Regions from separate parts of the Streptomyces sp. TRD_SC_5 genome, predicted to be linked through region 1. Evidence: riboswitches for the same ligand, from Rfam matches in the RefSeq annotation. Region 1 holds a riboswitch; the other holds the start of a gene.
The links. A riboswitch is a leader RNA that binds a small molecule or an ion and turns the genes downstream of it on or off. The one in region 1 is predicted to bind glycine.
Positions count from the first base shown of each region.

Region 2: linked by a shared signal. The riboswitch ahead of gcvP (aminomethyl-transferring glycine dehydrogenase) and the one ahead of gcvT (glycine cleavage system aminomethyltransferase GcvT) in region 1 are both predicted to bind glycine.

Region 1 is NZ_JBWZZS010000001.1:5,198,706-5,203,081, reverse strand. Features, by position in the region: gene AC1P0E_RS24005 (enhanced serine sensitivity protein SseB C-terminal domain-containing protein) at 1-372, opposite strand, end outside; gene AC1P0E_RS24000 (enhanced serine sensitivity protein SseB) at 444-1,220, opposite strand; gene AC1P0E_RS23995 (AAA family ATPase) at 1,351-2,058, opposite strand; glycine riboswitch at 2,174-2,272, shown strand; glycine riboswitch at 2,273-2,378, shown strand; gene gcvT (glycine cleavage system aminomethyltransferase GcvT) at 2,414-3,529, shown strand; gene gcvH (glycine cleavage system protein GcvH) at 3,588-3,968, shown strand; gene glyA (serine hydroxymethyltransferase) at 3,988-4,376, shown strand, end outside.
Region 2 is NZ_JBWZZS010000001.1:871,645-876,020, reverse strand. Features, by position in the region: gene AC1P0E_RS04130 (bifunctional nuclease family protein) at 1-73, shown strand, start outside; gene AC1P0E_RS04125 (MerR family transcriptional regulator) at 241-861, shown strand; gene AC1P0E_RS04120 (DNA polymerase IV) at 931-2,382, shown strand; gene AC1P0E_RS04115 (PRC-barrel domain-containing protein) at 2,310-2,675, opposite strand; glycine riboswitch at 2,798-2,894, shown strand; gene gcvP (aminomethyl-transferring glycine dehydrogenase) at 3,131-4,376, shown strand, end outside.

The DNA of each region.
Region 1 (4,376 bases):
CAGATCGAGCCAGGGGATGCCGACGCCGCCGCCGGGGGCGTGCGGGTTGAGCCAGATGCCCCAGCGGTCGGAGAAGAGCGCGCGCGCGACATCGCGGCCGGACACCACTTCGTACGCCCGGCTCCAGCCGCTCGCGGCGAGCTCCTGGGCGGAGGTGACGCACGGCGCGTAGCCGAGGCCGTCGACGTCCATGTTTCCGTACTGGGCGTCGGGGGACCCCGCCTGGCCGTGCCAGAGCAGCATCCAGACCTGGCCGCCCGCCGGATCGGCGAGGGCGCGCAGCAGCGCCTCGTACGCGTCGTACCGCCCGGGCGTCACCTGGCGCAGCATGTGCTCGACCTGCCCGGCCGCCGCAGTGCCTGACGCGCTCACCCTGGGTCCCGCCCCTCTTCGATCCACCGTGTTGCTTCAGCTTAAGCGGCAGCACTGACACAGAGCACGAGTCAGGCGCGTGTGTAGAAGGGCCGCACCTTTTCCAGCATCCAGCCGGCGACGGGGTCCTGGGCCGCCACGTCCAGCAGAATCAGGTTGACCTCCCAGGGCACCTGGACGCGGCCGAGCGCCCGGCCGAGGGCGTCCATCGGAGCGTTGCGGTCGGCGCCCTCCCAGGAGGACAGCTGTACGCCGACGAACAGCGCCGGGGGCCCGCCCTCGATGCTCGCGAGCGCGCGACGGGCGGTCAGCACCACACCGCTCTCCTCGAACTCCCCGGCGGCGGCGGCGAGGAAGTCGACGGGCTCCTCCTGCCAGTCCGGCTCGAAGAGCCGCACCCTGCCTCCACTGGCCGGCCCGTCCAGCGGTGTACGCCCGGCCCGGCAGAGCTCGGCGACGGCGGGCGGCGGCAGCGGCACGCCGACCGCGCCGTCCGGGTTCACCGCGATGCCGAGCTGGGGCGGCAGCCCGCGGGCGAACTCGCGGGCGGGCGCGACGGTGAAGGACATGTGGGGCCCGGCGCAGTGGCGCAACTGCTCCTCGGAGCTGTACACGGGGACGTACGCCTCGCCGTGGATCTGCACGGTGGGCAGGTCGAGGTTCGGGGAGTCGGGCCCGCCGCCGTTCGGCAGCGGCACCCATACCTGGCTGCGCCCCAGCACCTCGACGATGCGGCCGCCGGCGGCGGGGTTGCCGAGCGAGGCGCCGAGTACCTCTTCGAGCTCGTTGCCGGGCCAGCCGTTGCCGCCGTGCGGGTGGGCGGGTATGGGGAAGTCGGGGTAGTCCACGGGTACGACCTTAACGCGGGGCGGGAGGCACCCTGCGGGCTGTCCCTGCGGAGCCGTTCCCCTGCCCGCCTCTGCCCGCTGTGCCATTTCGCGGCTCCGCCGCGCGAGGGCTCCGCCCGGGCCCCGCTCCTCAGACTCCGGAGAAATCGATCACCCCGAGCGCCCCCGCCGCATCCCGGTCCAGCAGCACCGCCGACGCGCACCCCGCCGGCAGCCGGCCCGCCTCCGCGTCCCGTACCAACCGGCCCACCGCCCGCCGGTGCCGGGCGAAGGCATAGCCCGAGACGCCGCGGCCCCGCTCCTCCTGCCCGGCCCGCGCCACATCGGCCGTCACGTCGAGCAGCAGCAGGTGCAGCGCGACCCCCCGGCGGCGGGCGTCGCGCGCCAGCCAGCGCCGCACCCAGGCCTGCGTACCGCAGTCGTGCACCACGACGCCGTCGCCCGAGCGCAGCGCGCGCCACAGCCCGCCGTAGTGCGCCGCGCGCACCAGCGGCCGGTACAGCCCGTACGGCAGCAGCCGCGGCATCCGCGCCTCCCAGCGCTCACGCACGTCCTGCGAGTCGATACGGTGCGCCGCCGTGCTCGCCGTACGCCGGATCAGCGTGCTCTTGCCGCTGCCGGGCAGACCGGACACGACCACCGTGTCCCCGGCCGCGAAGGCCAGTGACCGCGGGCTGCGCCCCGCGCGCCCGCGCAGATCGCGCACGGTCGGCGCGGGCCGCCGGGCGGCCGCCCTGACCGGTGCCGGAACCGGCACCGCCACGCCCTGCTGGTCGGGCACCGCACGGTGCGCGGCGCCCGTGGTCGACGCGTACACACCTGACTGCTGGAACGTCATCGTCTTCCCCCTGTCGGGTGTCCCCCACCCTTGCCCAAGAAGTGTAAAGAAAAGGTAATGCGTCACAAGTCCATTTCCGTGCAATGATGTGCGCGCCAACTGCATACCGGCCGCTTGAATCCGCGCGGGAGAGTCCGAAGGCACTCTGTGTCCAGGACGCCGAAGGAGCAAGTTCCTCCCTTGAATCTCTCAGGCCCCGTACCGCGCGGGCGAGGCAGATCTGAAAAGCGGGCCGCTTCGTCGCGGCTCCACCCAAGGTGCAAGCCGAGACAGTCACTCTCTCGGTGAACCTCTCAGGTTCCGATGACAGATGGGGAGGATTGTCCTCGCCTGTCATGCCCTGGGAGCCCCACACATGAGCAATGTCCCCCGTCACACCGCACTCGACGCGCTGCATCGTTCGCTGGGCGCGACCATGACCGACTTCGCGGGCTGGGACATGCCGCTGCGGTACGCCAGCGAGCGCGACGAGCACAACGCCGTACGTACCCGCGCCGGCCTCTTCGACCTCTCCCACATGGGCGAGATCACGGTCACCGGCGCGCAGGCCGTGGACGCCCTCGACTACGCGCTCGTCGGCAACATCGGCACGGTCGGCATCGGGCGCGCCCGCTACACGATGATCTGCCAGGAGGACGGCGGGATCCTCGACGACCTGATCGTCTACCGCCTGGCCGAAACCGAGTACATGGTCGTCGCCAACGCCGGCAACGCCCAGATCGTCCTCGACGCCATCACCGAGCGCGCCGCCGCCTTCGACGCCGCCGTACGGGACGACCGTGACGCGTACGCCCTGATCGCCGTCCAGGGCCCCGAGTCCCCCGGGATTCTGAAGTCCGTCACGGACGCCGACCTGGACGGTCTGAAGTACTACGCCGGCCTCCCCGGCACCGTCTCCGGCGTCCCCGCCCTCATCGCCCGTACCGGCTACACCGGTGAGGACGGCTTCGAGCTGTTCGTCGCCCCGGCCGACGCCGAGCAGCTGTGGCAGGCACTGACCGAAGCGGGCAAGGACGCCGGCCTCGTCCCCGCAGGCCTCTCCTGCCGCGACACCCTGCGCCTGGAAGCGGGCATGCCGCTGTACGGGCACGAGCTGACCACCTCGCTCACCCCGTTCGACGCGGGCCTCGGCCGGGTCGTGAAGTTCGAGAAGGAGGGCGACTTCGTCGGCCGCGCCGCCCTCGAAGCCGCCGCCGAGCGCGCCGAGACCGCGCCGCCGCGCAAGCTGGTCGGCCTGATCGCCGAGGGCCGCCGCGTCCCGCGCGCGGGTTTCCCTGTAGTGGCGGACGGCAAGGTCATCGGCGAGGTCACCTCCGGCGCCCCGTCCCCGACGCTGGGCAAGCCGATCGCCATGGCGTACGTCGATGCCGCGCACGCGGCGCCGGGCACGCCCGGTATCGGCGTAGACATCCGCGGTACGCATGAGCCGTACGAGGTCGTCGCGCTGCCCTTCTACAAGCGCCAGAAGTGACCCCCCGCACAACCTCCCCGTTCACCAGCACTCCCCCGCGTACAGGAGAATTCAGGTCATGAGCAACCCCCAGCAGCTGCGTTACAGCAAGGAGCACGAGTGGCTGTCGACCGCCGAGGACGGCGTCGCGACGGTCGGCATCACGGAGTTCGCGGCCAACGCGCTCGGTGACGTCGTCTTCGCCCAGCTCCCGGAGGTCGGCGACACGGTGACGGCGGGCGAGTCCTGCGGCGAGCTGGAGTCGACCAAGTCGGTCAGCGACCTGTACTCCCCGGTGACCGGCGAGATCGTCGAGGCCAACCAGGACGTCGTGGACGACCCGTCGCTGGTGAACTCCGCCCCCTTCGAGGGCGGCTGGCTCTTCAAGGTGCGCGTCACGGACGAGCCGGGCGACCTGCTCTCCGCCGCTGAGTACGACGCCTTCTCCTCCGGCAACTAACACCTCGAACGGGACCGTGATGACGCTTCTCAACACTCCCCTGCACGAGCTCGACCCGGACGTCGCCGCCGCCGTCGACGCCGAGCTGCTCCGCCAGCAGTCCACCCTCGAAATGATCGCCTCGGAGAACTTCGCTCCGGTCGCGGTCATGGAGGCCCAGGGCTCCGTACTCACCAACAAGTACGCCGAGGGCTACCCCGGCCGCCGCTACTACGGCGGTTGCGAGCACGTCGACGTGGTCGAGCAGATCGCGATCGACCGCATCAAGGCGCTCTTCGGCGCCGAGCACGCGAACGTACAGCCCCACTCGGGCGCCCAGGCCAACGCGGCCGCGATGTTCGCGCTGATCAAGCCCGGCGACACGATCATGGGCCTGAACCTCGCGCACGGCGGTCACCTGACCCACGG
Region 2 (4,376 bases), 4.3 Mb from region 1:
GGACGAGGTGGAGAAGTTCCGCGAGTTCCTCGACCAGATCTCTCCCGAGGACTTCGGGACCAACAGCCAGTGAGCCGCGCGCCAGGGGCTTTTCGCGCATTCGAGTAGCCTTTCCCCGAAGTGGGGCACGGGAAACCACTCTCAGGGTGATTATCACTCGGCGTGCCGAGTGTGGCGATCGTTGACGCACCCCGGGTGACTGCCTACCGTCGACAGGGCAGGTCAAGGACGGAGGTCGGCGTGAGAAGCAGCGGCGACGGTACGGTGGCGGGCGGGCCGTATCCGCTTCACGGCAGTGCGGTCGACCCTCTGGCGGGGCGGCAGGGCGTGACGTCGGCCATGGGCGGGACGACACCGGCCGACAGTACGGAGAGCATCGGGTACCGGGGGCCGACCGCGTGCGCGGCGGCGGGGATCACCTACCGGCAGCTCGACTACTGGGCGCGGACGGGCCTGGTGGAGCCGAGCGTGCGGCCCGCCTACGGGTCGGGCACGCAACGCCTCTACAGCTTCCGCGATGTCGTCGTGCTCAAGATCGTCAAGCGATTCCTGGACACCGGTGTCGCGCTGCAGAACATCCGCGCCGCCGTCCAGCATCTGCGAGCCCGCGGTTTCCAGGATCTCGAGCGGATGACGCTCATGAGCGACGGCGCGACGGTGTACGAGTGCTCGTCTCCCGACGAGGTTGTCGCGCTGCTCCAGGGCGGCCAGGGCGTCTTCGGGATCGCCGTGGGCGTGGTCTGGCGGGACGTGGAGAGCGCGCTGTCCCAGCTGCACGGCGAGCGCGTCGACACGGGCGAGACCCTGGTCGGCCACAACCCCACCGACGAGCTCGCGCGGCGCCGCAACAAGGCAGGCTGAGCCGGCGGTCCGGCCTCCCGCCGCGCCGCCGGCCGCCGATTGTCAGTGCCGTACGGCAGCATCGGTGGTGTGAGATCCGCGCCGACCATCCTGCATCTGGACATGGATGCCTTCTACGCCGCCGCAGAGCAGGCAGCGAAGCCGAGTCTGCGCGGAAAGCCGGTGGTGGTCGGCGGTATCGGGACGCGCGGGGTCGTCGCCACCGCGTCGTACGAAGCCAGGCGTTTCGGGGTGCATTCCGCGATGCCGGTCGCCCAGGCGCGGCGACTGTGCCCGAATGCGGCCTATCTCATGCCGCGCTTCGCCCTTTACCGGTCGGTCAGCGAACAGGTCATGGAGCTGCTCGGGCGGCTTTCGCCACTGGTGGAGCCGCTGAGCCTGGACGAGGCCTTCGTCGACCTGGAGGCGGGCGGGGTGGCCGACGACTCCGCCTCGGCCCGCAGGGCCGGAGAGCTGCTGCGGGCGGACATCAGAGCCGTCACGGGGCTCACGGGGTCCGTCGGTCTCGCGGGGTCCAAGATGCTGGCGAAGATCGCCTCGGAGCAGGCCAAGCCGGACGGGCTGGTGCTCATCGAGCCGGGGACCGAGCGGGAGCTGCTGGGGCCCATGCCGGTGCGGATTCTGCCCGGGGTCGGGCCTGCCACCGGGGAGCATCTGCGACGGGCGGGGATGACGACGGTCGCCGATCTGGCGGAGGCGGGGGAGGACGAGCTTGTACGGCTGCTGGGGAAGGCGCACGGGGTCTCGCTGTACTGGATGGCTGTCGGGCACGACGACCGGCCCGTAGTGGCCGAGCGGGACGCGAAATCGGTGTCGGTCGAGGACACCTTCGAGGTCGACCTGCACGACAGGACCCGGGTCCGCAACGAGGTGGTGCGGCTGTCCGACCGGTGCGTTCAGCGGTTGAGGGCGGCCGGGCGCTCGGGCCGGACCGTCGTACTGAAGGTGCGCAGGTACGACTTCTCGACCCTGACGCGCTCCGAGACGCTGCGCGGACCGACGGACGATCCCGCGGTGGTGCGGGAGGCCGCGGGGCGGCTGCTGGAGTCGGTGGACACGACGGGTGGGGTGCGGCTGCTGGGCGTGGGGGTCACCGGCCTCGCGGACTACACACAGGAAGATCTCTTCGCCCAGGCGGCGGGTGAGCGCGCCGAGGCACAGGACGCGGACGGGGCGGAGGAAGCGGGGAAGCCGGCCACGGGCAGTGGCGAGCCGGTGCCCGTGCCCGAGCCGCCAGCGGAGCGCCGGTGGCTGGCCGGGCAGGACGTGCGGCACACCGAGTACGGGGCGGGGTGGGTGCAGGGCAGCGGCCTCGGGCGGGTGACGGTGCGGTTCGAGGAGCCGACCTCGCCGCCCGGGAGGGTGCGGACCTTCAAGGTGGACGATCCGGGTCTGACGCCGTCGGATCCGCTCCCGCTGGTGAGGGCGCCGGCGGATCGGGACGGGGATCAGGCGGGGTCGTCGCCGGCCAGCCGCCCGAAGTCGCGGTCGGGCGCGGGAGAGGAGATGTCGAGCCCGTAGTGGTGGTAGAGCTGCAGTTCCTGCTCGGGGGAGAGATGGCGGCCCACGCCGAAGTCGGGGGCGTCCCGGATCAGGGCGCGGTCGTACGGCACGCGGAGGGAGTCGTCGACGACCTTGCTCGGCTCCAGGGGGACGAAGGCGTCCCGGCTGAAGAGGCCGGTGCGTACCGCAGCCCATTCGGGCACACCGGTGGCGTCGTCGAGGTACACCTCGTCCACCGTTCCGATCTTGGTGCCGTTGCGGTCGAATGCCTTGCGGCCGATCAGGCTGCGCGGATCGATGTCGGTCTGCACGGTCCCTCCAACTGATCGCAGCTGCTCCGTAATCCCGTAAAGCATACGAAAGTGCACAACTGTGGACTCGGCCACTCGAGGGATCCACGACGGGCCTCGCTGGTAGGCTGGCCAATGGCTGCTGACCCCGTGCGGGAGAGTCTCCGGTGAACATGCCGGAGGCGCCGAAGGAGCAAATCCTCCCCGGAATCTCTCAGGCACCCGTACCGCACGGACGAGGTCACTCTGGAAAGCAGGGTGGGCGTCGGACGGGCATGTGCTTGATGAAGAGCACAGCACCTGTTGCGGATCCCTTCCTCACCGACGGTGAAAGCCGGAACGACCCTCGACGTCAGCGACGTCCGGACGGTCCTCCGGTGAAGCTCTCAGGTTGAGATGACAGAGGGGGAGGCCGTCCGGGTACCCGTGCCGTGGTGCCCCTCGCAGGTCGCGTCAGACCAGGAGGCCTTCCGCAGATGACCGCAAACCGCATTCCGCTCTCACAGCTTGAGCGTGGCATCCCCTTCGAGCAGCGCCACATCGGGCCCGATGCCGAAGCTCAGGCCAAGATGCTCGCCCAGGTCGGTTACGGCTCGCTCGACGAGCTGACCGCGGCCGCGGTGCCGGACGTCATCAAGAGCGCCGAGGCGCTCGGGCTGCCCGACGGGCGTACCGAGGCCGAAGTGCTGGCCGAGCTGCGTACGCTCGCCGACCGTAACCGGGTGCTCGCCCCGATGATCGGCCTCGGTTACTACGGCACCTTCACGCCGCCGGTGATCCTTCGCAACGTCATGGAGAACCCGGCCTGGTACACGGCGTACACGCCCTACCAGCCGGAGATCTCGCAGGGCCGCCTGGAGGCGCTGCTCAACTTCCAGACGATGGTCGCCGATCTGACCGGTCTGCCGACCTCGGGCGCCTCGCTGCTCGACGAGGGCACCGCCGCAGCCGAGGCGATGTCGCTCGCGCGCCGCGTCGGCAAGGTCAAGAACGGCGTCTTCCTGATCGACTCCGACACGCTGCCGCAGACCGTGGCCGTCATCCAGACGCGCGCGGAGCCGACCGGTGTCGAGGTCGTCGTCGCCGATCTGTCCGACGGCATTCCGGCCGAGGTGGCCGAGCGCGGTGTCTTCGGCGTGCTGCTCCAGTACCCGGGTGCGTCGGGCGCTGTGCGGGACATCAAGGCCGTCATCGAGCAGGCGCACGAGCTCGGGGCCATCGTCACCGTCGCCGCGGATCTGCTGGCGCTGACGCTGCTGACCTCGCCCGGTGAGCTCGGCGCGGACATCGCTGTGGGTACCACCCAGCGCTTCGGTGTGCCGATGGGCTTCGGAGGCCCGCACGCCGGGTTCATGGCCGTACGCGAGAAGTTCGCGCGCAGCCTGCCCGGGCGGCTCGTCGGCGTCTCCGTCGACGCGGACGGCAACAAGGCGTACCGGCTGGCGCTCCAGACGCGTGAGCAGCACATCCGCCGGGAGAAGGCCACCAGCAATATCTGTACGGCGCAGGTGCTGCTTGCCGTGATGGCCGGCATGTACGCCGTCTACCACGGTCCGGACGGGCTGCGCGGCATCGCGCTCCGCACGCACCGGTACGCGACGCTGCTCGCGGAGGGGCTGCGCGCCGGTGGCGTCGAGGTCGTCCACGGCACGTACTTCGACACGCTGACCGTGCGCGTTCCGGGCAAGGCGGCCGATGCTGTCGCCGCTGCCCGTGAGGGCG